2 regions of the Halobacillus sp. GSS1 genome follow, and region 2 is predicted to be linked to the other one. Evidence: riboswitches for the same ligand, from Rfam matches in the RefSeq annotation. Region 2 holds a riboswitch; the other holds the start of a gene.
The links. A riboswitch is a leader RNA that binds a small molecule or an ion and turns the genes downstream of it on or off. The one in region 2 is predicted to bind S-adenosylmethionine.

Region 1 (5,844 bases), on a different contig from region 2:
CGAACGTCGGCTCTTGTGCTTCATTGTTGCATAGCTCGTTCCATGAAAGAGATTCAATCCCTTCAATATCCGTTTTCCCTTCGAAAGTGACGAGTGCGGATAGTCCTTCCAGATGTTCCGTCGTCTGCTTGATTTTGTCCTCGATTTGGAACGGCTTCTGTTTATATTGATAGGAGAGAGGAGCAATCAATACTTTCGGTTTAACCTGACCAATGCGGTCGACGATTCCTTTCGTCCCGAAGTCAGGGGAACAGGAGGTCCATGTCGCCCCGAGTGAGGTCGTCGCAAGCAATGCCACCAATCCCTGGATATCGTTCGTCGTGACCCCGGCGACACAATCGCCTTCCTGTACACCTAATCGCTTCAATCCTTCCTGTGCTTTGGCGACGGATTGCCTTAGCTCATGTAAAGTGATGCTTCGTTGAACACCTTCCTCATTCGCTTCATAGGCAACGGTTCGATCAAGAGAACCGCGCAGCAGATTTTCAGCGAAGTTCAATCGTGCTTCCGGAAACCATGTACTATCCGGCATCGAAGGGCCAGGGACAAAAACACGGTCGCCTTTATCTCCGATAATTCCTGCATAATCCCAAACGGCTGACCAAAATTCAGAAAGGTGGGAAACGGACCAGCGGTGGAACCGTTCATATGGAAAGAGCGGCTGGCCGGTAGATTCAGCAAAAGCTTTGATATGCGATTGTTCTATTCTTTCGCTCGATGGTTCCCAAAGATAAGGGGAGCGCTGAGCGGTAATTGATGTATTCATTGGATATGTCTCCTTTCGAATTATGTATGAGGAACTTCAATCAATAGGGCCATGCCCTGTCCGCCACCGCCACAAAGGGACGCGATGCCTTTTCCACCGCCGCGACGTTTCAGTTCATGGGCAAGGGTCAAAACGAGTCGAAACCCTGTGCCGCCTAATGGGTGACCAAGAGCGATCGCGCCACCGTTGACGTTGACGCGGTCATAATCGATGCCAAGATCCCGGCAGCTGGCAATCACCACACTGGCGAAAGCTTCATTGATTTCAAACAGATCGATATCGTCAGTTGTCAATTGGTGTCTGTCTAATAGTTCTTGAATCGCTTGCGATGGTTTCGTCTGTAAACTCGGATCTGGTCCGGCAATCTCGGACCAATCGATGATTTCTGCGAGCGTATCCTGTCCGAGTGATTCTGCTTTCTCTTTCGTGGTAACGATCCCAACGCTCGCCCCGTCCGTCATTTGAGACGCATTGCCTGCCGTAATCGTGCCTTCGTTGGAAAAGGCAGGGGAGAGGTTCGATAACTTTTCAACTGTCGTTCCTTTGCGGATACCTTCATCTTCTTCAAGCAATCCTGAGAAAGGAGTGATTTCTGGCTGCAGCCAGCCTTTTTCCTGAGCGTTTGATGCTCGTTGCTGGGAAAGGGCCGCATACTCATCTTGTTCCCCTCGACTAATTTCAAAGGAGCGGTTTTTCTCATCGGTAAGAGCTCCCATCGACACATCGCTTAAGGCGCACCACAAACCATCGTTCAGTAAGGTGTCTTTCAGTATGCTATGACCGAGTCCTGAAGAAGCACGTACAGGAGCGGTATGAGGAGCGTTAGTCATCGAATCGAAACCACCGACGATGTATAATTCTCCTTCGTTCAACTGCAGTCTACGGGAGGCATCCGCAATCGTAGCGATTCCTCCTAAGCAGACATTGTTCAATGTGATGGCAGGTGTATTGATCTCCACCCCCGCCTTATAAGCGACTTGCCTGGCAGGATTTTGGCCGCCCCCAGCCTGGATCACTTGGGCAAGTAGCGCACCATCTGCCTGTTTGGCTATCGGATTTCTCTCAATTAGAGCGTTTAGCGCATGTGATCCAAGTTCTGCTGCGGATTTCTTTTTCAAAGCCCCTTTCCATTTTCCGAACGGGGTACGAATGCCATCTAAAAGTACGGGTTTCATCTATGTAGACACTCCTTTTTGTAAAATAGAAAGAGCCCTCTTCACAAAAATAAGAAGAGGGCTCTTGGCTCTTCTTATCTTCCAGGATCATCTCCTGCAGGAATTAGCACCTTTTCAAGCGGCTGCTTGATGGTTGCCGGGCGTCAACGGGCCAGTCCCTCTGCCTCTCTGGATAAGAAATATGTATTCAGTTGGAAAATATAAAACCTCTCTATCATTGATAGAGAGGCTAGAGATTATGTAAATCTCTTATCTTCCTGAGCGTTCACTCAGTAGGATTTGGCACCATGCTATATTAATAGCGGTTGCCGGGCTTCACAGGGCCAGTCCCTCCACCTCTCTGGATAAGATGTTCTTTCGTTATTTGGTTAAGTGCCATGTTAGCAAGGGAAAGGGTATGTGTCAATGCATTTTAGAGAAAAGTGTGAAAATTTATTTTATTTGAGTGTGGTAGAAATTGTAATGATCCCCGGCAATTAAAGAGTCAAGGGTGTTTCCATAATCTTTCCCTTGAGGTTCCGTTTTTAGTAAGTGATTAACCAAACGATAAGGCATTTTTGGAGTTTTCTAGGATAATTTGTAGAAAAACACCACCAAGCCTGATTGACTACTTGGTGGTGTTTAATCTGTTCTTACTTAATGCTCTGACTTTGCATTTTGTTAAGGCTGACCATGGAATAGTAGAGTAGTAGAAACCTATTCAAATAGCTCCAGAATCTCATCCTCCACATTCTCACTGACAGCTGCCGTGCCACCAAGAATAGTGAAGTAGAAGGTTTCGTTCTTAACAAAATAATCTTTCACCTCAGGCGAAAGGTAATTGGTAGGAGTCAACAATAACGGTTCACCATACGTATAAGTGGCTCCTGCAAGAGCGTCTGCGAAATCCACTCCAGTCGCGATATTCACAAACGTCGGTTCCAGTTCGAAGTACTCAGCGATTGCGATCGATGTGCTATATCTGTTTTTCCCGGATATCCGTTCTGGATCTGGAAGTTGAGAGAATACTTTTTGATCGATCACTCCTTCACCACCTACGACATAGGTGAAGTCGTAATCATTGATGGCTTGTTTCGTAGCATCCGGGAGTTTACTTTTTTCTGTTAAAAGGATCGGCATCATGTTGCTTGCGGCTACCGGTGCGATGGAAAGCGCGTCAGGGAAGTTTCTTCCGTACGCGACCACGGCTCCATCACTAGCTGGAAGCACTTCGGCAATGGCTGTTGCGGTTTCGTACCGGTCAGCTCCTGAAATCCTTTCGACATCCAGTCCTAATTTCACAAGTGAGTTTTCAACATCTTTGGAAATGGCACCTGTGCCACCAAGGATCGTGACATGCTTGGCGCCTAACACCTCAATCGTTGACTTTGTAATCTGCGGAAGAGAGTTTTTCCTGGTCAAAAGAATGGGAGCATCATAGTAGAACGCAAGCGGCGCCCCTGCAAGCGCATCAGGGAAGTCAGCTCCCGTTGCAAGGATGATATGGTCGCTTGGATACCCAGCACTTCTACGTACAGCAATAGCTGCCGCTGTATGGTAGCGGTCTTCACCGGCGATACGGTCAATATATGGTTCATCTTCGAGAACAAGAGGACTAAACATGTATGTTTCCCCATTATTCAAGTCAGCTAAATCAGAAGCCTCAAAGTAGTAGACGCCCGGGTCCAGATAAAATCCACCCCCATATCCATACTCGTCGCTACCTTCAAAGTAGCTATCCATTTCTTCACCGGTGGAGTTATAAACATTTACATTCAGCTGCATGTTGGTTTCATCTTCATTCATAGAGAAAAGAGATACAGACAGATCCACTTCTTCATCTCCATTGATTTCAATCTTGTAATAATCTTTATCACTCTTTGTGAATGTGCCAACGGCGAGATCCTCAGTTGTTATGTGATTGGCCTGGGCCATGGTATTATTCGGCTCTTCCTCTTCAAATTCTCCCCATTGGTTATAGCCAAGCAGTTTAATTTCCTGGGCATTCGGAACCTGCTTTTGTTTCTTGAAATCTTCCAGACTTTTAAAAGGTGTTTCGCTTGTGGCAAGGACAGGTGTGGTCAATAAGGTAGACGTTAATAGAGCAGCAACTGTAAAACCGACAAATTTTTTCACTCGTTTCATTTTCCCCTTTACTTTTAACTTCAATAGGACTTAAGCAACAGTACAACCGCTGATTTTAACGGGATCATCACCTTCCATTCGAGTTCACTAAAAGGATTATAAATCAGTCTTCGAAGTAAAGCTATCTATTTTTTATGACATATATCGACTCATTGGTCTACGTGTCTGATAGATTTAAAGAATCGCAAAGTGAGATTGGGACATCTCTGTTTAATCTTGGTAGAGCGTTTATATTTCGGCATGAAAAGCAGGAATTTAGAAGAAAGACGTAGTAAATAATATATACAAGAATATATAATTCTTGGTTTCCTCAGGTCTTTCCTGTTTTTTTAATCGAAAGGCATGATTAGGTGGATTTAAACAAGACTACTAAGTTGAGGGGGCATACAAATGGCAGAAGTATCTTCAATGAAACAGGCCGTAGATGTATTACTACAAAAGGGATTATCCAAACGGCAGATCTTAACCAATGTAGATAGCAGCCATTTTCCGTTTGAGGACGAAGAAATTGTGATGACCTTTATTGATTTGCAGATTGAGTGTTCCTCTGATGAGGAATTTAATAAGTTGGTCGCGTATTTATATGGATTTAGTTCGAACCTCTCATAGTTTTTCCATTTCTAGTTTTCTCATAAATAAGATGCTGATCACAGACGGTTCGTGCAAGAAAAAAGCCTGGTAACAACGGTGGACCATTGTTACCAGGTTCTTTTTATGGAATCTCACTGCTTATGCTGATTACGTCTTTTTATCGTTTCTAATAAGTATGAATCGAAAACCCAGAACAGGAAAGCAGCAATGATTGAAAATATGGTGAAAACCCGACTGATAAAAAATAGAACGACGATCCCACCTAATAAGTGAAAGGAAAGGGAATAACTTCGATGTCTGACAGAGATTTTGGTTTCTTTTGTAACTAGGGAAGCGAGGTGATCACTTAGTAATGACCATACGGGAGCATATATAAATATAGATGGGATACCGATCCAAAAAAATCCAAACACATAATCATGGATGCCCTGGGACTCGCCAAATAAGAGGAATACAAAGACTAAGTACACATGTATAGATAAGAAAACAAATAAGCTGCTAAGTAGTTTTCTAAACATAGTTGTTCGTAATAACTTAGACATTATAGGCATTCCCTCCTTTTCTATTAAATGTCTTTATTATCTCACCTACGGAGGGTGGGGGAAAACCGTAATCTTCCTTGAGGGTATAGAAACCTTTATCCTTATAAGTTAGTAGAATAAAGTTGAGTGCCTGTCCCGTTTGAAATCCCAGGACTTAACACTTGTATTTGTCACCATATCTCCATCTCCCTAGTACAATTGCCCGCATCCACACCTTTTCCATATCGATTCGTATTGTAGAAGGTAAGCCAATACGATGGGAGAGAGTGATATGGGGGATTTAATTCCTTTTCGACGGACTGGAAATAAAAAGCTTGATGATGCTATTCTGAAATTCCAAATGCACGTAGAAAAAATGAAAAAAGCAAAATCAAAAGCAGAAATTAACTATCACTACAATGAAGCATTGCATGTTCTGAAAGAAGCACGAAATAAAAGAGAAGAGCGATGAGTGCAGGAAGTACAGTGAAAGTATGGTGCTTGTTGTAACGCCTTTGAATGTTTAGAAACTGTTTACGTTTACTTTTGATATGTATCGAAGGAATAAGGCTTTCATATCCATGGAAGTCTTATTTTGATGATTGCTTTTTTTAAATGAAAGCACCTGTTCCTTTTCTTAACTTTTTTTAGTGAAAAACTAGCTTAT
Region 2 (5,844 bases):
GCCGATTTTCATTGTATTGCTATGGGAGTTTTTATCACGAACGGGATTGATTGATGCCCGTTTCTTCCCGCCTCCGACAGAGATCGTCGGGACGTTCTGGGCGATGGGGATGAGCGGGGAGCTGTTCCATCATGTCGGGATTTCCTTGTTTCGTATTTTTGCCGGGTTCCTGCTCGGGGTCATACCGGCGATTGTGATCGGTCTTTTGATGGGACTTTATGGACCCATCCGCCATTTCCTTTCACCTCTTATCATGGCACTCATGCCGATCCCGACCCTTGCGCTCCTGCCGATCATCATCATCTTATTCGGTGTCGGTGAAGTTTCCAAAGTGGTGACGATTGCGGGGAGTGTGTTTTTTCCTGTCGTCATAAACACAGTAGCGGGCGTTGTAAACATTGACCGCATTTATTTGGATGTGGCAAAGAATTATGGGGCCGATTCGAAGCAGTTCTTTTTCAAGATTGCATTGCCGGGTTCGCTTCCGGTCATGCTCGAAGGGATTCAGATGGGGCAGGCGATCGCGCTGCTTACGATTGTCGCAGCGGAAATGATGGGAGCCAATTCAGGGATCGGGTATTTGATCTGGACGTCGTATAAAGCTTTTTTGTTGAAAGAAATGTTTGTCGGGCTTGTGCTCATTTCGTTCTTCGGCTATTTGTTTTCGGTCATTCTCCGGGGCCTGCAGGCCAAATTGCTGCCATGGCGCTAACTGATGAAAGGAGCGACAGGGGATGGAGGCTAAAATATCGATTCAGGATTTAACAAAGGTTTTTTATAAAAAAGAGACCCGCGTGACGGCCTTAGAGGGGATTTCTCTTGATATTGCGGATGGTGAATTCGTCTGTCTCGTCGGGCCGAGCGGCTGTGGGAAAACGACGCTGTTAAGGATTCTGGCGGAGTTAGAAAAACCAAGTGGTGGCTCCTTCACGATTGCAAAGAGTAAAAAAGAACGGCCGCTGCAGTCGATGGTTTTTCAGGAAAGAGGAGTCATTCCATGGTTGACCGTTGAAGGCAATGTGAGTTTCGGGTTAAAGATGAGACACATGCCTGCAGATGTAATCAAGGAGCGGACCGCTTATTATTTGAATAAAGTAGGGCTCGAGAAATTCGCCAAGCTCTATCCAAAAGAGCTTTCCGGTGGGATGAAGCAGCGCGTCAGCATTGCGAGAGCATTTGCGAACGATCCGGAAATCCTCCTTATGGATGAACCTTTTGCTGCGCTCGATGAGCAGAATAAATTCATTTTGCAGGAGGAACTTTTAAATATATGGTCAGAAACGAAGAAAACGGTCTTATTTATTACCCATAGCATAGATGAAGCGCTCCTACTTAGCGACCGGATTTTGTTAATGAGCTCGCAGCCCGGCACGATTATCGATGAAAAACGGATTGATCTGCCGCGCCCGAGAAATATGGAGCAGGTACGGGCGGACCCTTTGATGGCGGAGCATTTTGTGGAGATTTGGAATCATCTTCAGGAAGAAGTACAGCGTTCGCGTAAATAGAGGAAGAGAGGGGATTGGAATCCCATGATGAAAAAAGTATGTCATCTGTTTTCTTTTTTGTTGATTATCTTTGTGCTGTTCGGGTGTTCCTCCAGTGATGACGGGGGAGATACAGGTAGCGGTGGCCTCACAGACGGTGATTTTGCTCCATTAGATAAGAAGGCGACGGTAGTAATAGCTGAAGATGGAGCAGCTTCAGGGGCCGGCTTTTATATTGCTGAAGAAAAAGGGTACTTTGACGATTACAACATTGATATCAAGTTCACAACGTTCGCCAATAGTGACGATATGCTTCCAGCTCTGGCAGCAGGGGAAGTGGATATTGCCGGTGGTGTTTCCACGGCTTCCTTCTTCAATGCTATCGCCCAGGGGATTGACGTGAAGATCATTGCCGATAAAGGGCATTATTTCGATGGCAGCTCCTATTTCAGTTTTGTGATTCGTGAAGATCTGCAGGATGAAATCAAAGAGTACAGCGACTTGAAAGGAAAGCGGATTGCCGTTTCATCGAGAAATGCTGTGGATGATTATATTTTTCAGCGCATGCTTGAACATGCCGGTCTGACAGAAGACGATGTCGAATTTGTTCTCATGTCTGACTTTGGAAACATGCTTGCGGCCATGGGGAACAAATCGATTGATGCCGCTCTTCAGATCGAGCCACTGATCACTCAGGGAGAAGCACAGAACCTGCACGTTCGTTTCGGTGACGCTACAGATTTCGCTCCGGATGCACAGATTGCGATGGTGCTGGGATCCCCTGATTTCATCGAAAAAGAAACCGACGTTTCTGTACGTTTTATGGCTGCCTATCTGAAGGGTGTCCGTGATTATAATGATGCGTTCCTTCATGATGAAGGTCTTGATGAAGTGATTGATATCATGACCAAACATACGGCGCTTAAGGACGCAGAAGTTTGGAAGAAAGTCGGTGTGACGGGGCTTGACCCTAACGGAGAAATGTTTATTGACGATATTAAGAAACAGTTCGAGATGTATGATGCGAACGGTGCTATCAGTGGAGATATTAACTTCAATGATGCCATCGACACGTCTCTTTCTGAAGAAGCGATGGAAATGATCGGGCGCTACGATCGATAACAATTTTTCTGAAAATCTCTTGTCAGAGGATCTTTTTTATTGTAAAGTTACCATTAACTCAATTGAATATTTCTTATCAAGAGAAGCGGAGGAACTGGTCCTGTGAAGCTTCAGCAACCACCAACATCGGTTGGCCGGTGCTAAGTCCAGCAAGTGATGATCACTTGAGAGATAAGAAGGAATGAACGGATACGTTTCAAGAGCCTTCTTATTGTAAGAAGGCTCTTTTTTGTTGGCCGCCTTCTTTTGGATCAGGAACTTTTCTCGGGATAAAACCAACTATTCTGATGAGTTATATAAAAAAGGAGGTCAAATCATGACAAAACCAAGCAGCAATGCTTTCGCACTCATCCCATTTGTGGTCTTTATTTTGCTTTTCATCGGATCAGGGGTCATCACAGGTGATTTTTATAAAATGCCCGTTCTAGTTGCCCTATTCGCAGCTATTCTCTTCGCCTTAGCCATGAACCGGAAAACGGATTTCCAAACGAAAATTTCCCAGTTGACGAAAGGAGGAGGGCACCCGAACATCATTTTAATGGTGATCATCTTCCTGCTGGCGGGCGCATTTGCTGCCGTAGCATCCGGAATGGGAGCAGTTGAATCCACCGTCAATCTCGGCTTGACTTATCTCCCTGGAGGCTGGATGGTCGTCGGTTTGTTTGTCATCGGCTGCTTCATCTCGATTTCCATGGGGACCTCAACAGGTACGGTGGTTGCCCTCGCCCCTATCGGCGTAGGCGTGGCAGAACAGACGGACATTGGCCTTGCCCTGGTCATGGGTGCCATTGTCAGTGGTGCAATGTTTGGGGACAACCTTTCCGTTATTTCAGATACGACCATTGCAGCTGTCCGTACGCAAGGCACGGAAATGAAAGAGAAGTTCAAAGCAAATTTCTTTATCGTTTTACCAGCAGCCATCATCACGGCCGTTATTTTTGCTGTAATGACGGCGGATGCCTCGGCTAGCCTGGATGAAAACTACGCGTACAACATTGTAGAAATTTTACCTTACTTAGGCGTGCTTGGCTTTGCGATTGCCGGAGTGAATGTCATTTATGTTTTGATTGGTGGTATTGTTTTCGCCGGAGGTGTCGGCCTTCTGCTTGGAAAGTTTTCTGGTATGGAGTTCGTCACTATGGTAGGGGATGGATTTACGAATATGCAGACGCTCGCAATGATAGCGATTTTGCTCGGTGGTCTTGTGGAATTGATCCGTGCAAATGGAGGGATAGAGTTTCTATTACAAGCCGTGAGTCGGAAAGTGAACTCGAATCGTGGCGGGGAGCTTGGTATTGCAGGGATTGTGACGGCCGTCAACTTTTCTACTGCGAACAACACGATTTCCATCATTACAGCGGGCCCGCTGGCGAAACAGATTTCTGATGAATACGGCATCGAAGGGCGTCGCTCCGCAAGTATCCTCGATATCTTTGCCAGTTCCGTTCAGGGAATCATTCCTTATGGTGGACAGATTTTAGCAGTGGCAGGTGTGGCTGGTATTTCTCCTGTCGCGATTGTTCCGTTTTGCATTTATCCTTTACTCACAGCTGCAGCCGGTCTTTTAGCGATCGCTTTCAGATATCCGAAATTCACAGTAGAAAAAAGGAAAGCCGTAATGAGGAGTGCTTCTTAAGAGGGAAAGGAACCTGGATCCAGGTTCCTTTTTTTATGTACTTTTTTTACATTAATTTCAAGAAAGGTTGACATATTATTTTAAAATGAGTCGATTGGAATAGTAGGAAAGCTTTGGAAAAAGAAGGGAAAAAGGACGATTCGGGCCTTAAGTGGTATAGACGACTATATCTATTTCCGTTACGCTTTTATTACAAAATGTAAACGTTTACAACAATATTTCTCCTATACCGACTTTATGAAGAACTGCTTTTTTAGAAAACGTTTTGCGAAAGGGTCTTTTTGGATAGGAAGACACCTTTTACAAATAGATAAATCAAGGAGGAATGGCGAATGAGAATGGCGGGGAAATGGATGTTTATCTTTACACTGACCCTGGGTATGATGCTGCCATCGTGGTTGATGGGTACAAAGGTGGAAGCCGCTGAAGATGGCGGATTATCGGATTTAATCATCTTTGAAAACGTACCACAGGCAGATTTAACGATGGAAGGGGATGAGTTTACTCTTTCCGCACTGAATGTGTATGAAGACGGACATTTTACAAAAGTGGAAGACGGACTCGTTTGGAAATCGAAGAATTCGAACGTTGCCACTGTGGAGGATGACGGTACGGTCACTTTTACAGGAAAACCTGGACGTACATGGGTGACGGTATCGAACGGTGATTTTAAAGATCGGATTGCCCTTGATTTTAAACCGGACCACTCCAAAAAAGGGAGGACGGAATTTAAACCGACCATCAAAAAGCAGGATGGTGATCGTTACGACCTCGTCCAACATGCTCTTTCCAACATGACAATGGAGGAAAAAGTCGGCCAGATGCTCATGCCTGATTTCAGGAAATGGGAAGGTGAAAACGTGACGGAAATGCTTCCTGAAATCGAAGAAATGGTACAGGAATATCATCTGGGTGGGGTCATTTTATTCCGTGAAAACGTTGTGACAACGGAACAAACAGCGAAGCTTGTTTCTGATTATCAAGCAGCCTCTGAAAAATATGGACTGCTTATGACGATTGACCAGGAAGGCGGAATTGTGACTCGTCTTCAGTCAGGAACGGACATGCCTGGAAACATGGCTCTGGGTGCTACTCGTTCCGAAGAAATCGCGGAAGATGTAGGGTCTGTGATCGGGGCTGAACTTTCCTCTCTTGGTATCAACATGAACTTTGCCCCTGTCATGGATGTGAACAATAATCCTGACAACCCTGTCATCGGGGTTCGTTCTTTCGGAGAAGATCCTGAGCTTGTTGGAAAAATGGGCGTGGCGTATACGAAAGGGCTGCAGCAACATGGAGTAGCCGCAACGGCAAAACACTTTCCGGGTCATGGGGATACAGCGACAGATTCCCACCTTGGACTTCCTGAAGTCCCATACGACCTTGAGCGGCTGAAGGAAGTTGAGTTGTATCCATTCCAACAAGCGATGGATGCGGGCATTGATGCGATCATGACTGCGCATATTACGTTCCCGAAAATCGATGATACGAAAGTAATCTCTCAGAAGGATGGTTCTGAAATTGCCCTTCCAGCCACTCTTTCTGAAAAAGTACTGACAGGTTTGATGCGTGAAGAGATGAATTATGATGGAGTCGTCG

Region 1: it holds a riboswitch for S-adenosylmethionine, as region 2 does, so the genes downstream of both, J0K78_RS12260 (thiolase family protein) here and J0K78_RS11685 (Na+/H+ antiporter NhaC family protein) in region 2, are expected to answer to the same signal.

The regions. Positions count from the first base shown of each region.
Region 1 is NZ_JAFLHE010000005.1:111,716-117,559, reverse strand. It holds gene J0K78_RS12265 (acetoacetate--CoA ligase) at 1-766, opposite strand, end outside; gene J0K78_RS12260 (thiolase family protein) at 787-1,941, opposite strand; SAM riboswitch class I at 2,013-2,120, opposite strand; SAM riboswitch class I at 2,188-2,292, opposite strand; gene J0K78_RS12255 (cell wall-binding repeat-containing protein) at 2,638-4,065, opposite strand; gene J0K78_RS12250 (hypothetical protein) at 4,456-4,674, shown strand; gene J0K78_RS12245 (hypothetical protein) at 4,788-5,198, opposite strand; gene J0K78_RS12240 (hypothetical protein) at 5,470-5,649, shown strand.
Region 2 is NZ_JAFLHE010000004.1:301,955-307,798, forward strand. It holds gene J0K78_RS11670 (ABC transporter permease) at 1-712, shown strand, start outside; gene J0K78_RS11675 (ABC transporter ATP-binding protein) at 735-1,508, shown strand; gene J0K78_RS11680 (ABC transporter substrate-binding protein) at 1,536-2,609, shown strand; SAM riboswitch class I at 2,680-2,787, shown strand; gene J0K78_RS11685 (Na+/H+ antiporter NhaC family protein) at 2,842-4,245, shown strand; gene J0K78_RS11690 (glycoside hydrolase family 3 protein) at 4,578-5,844, shown strand, end outside.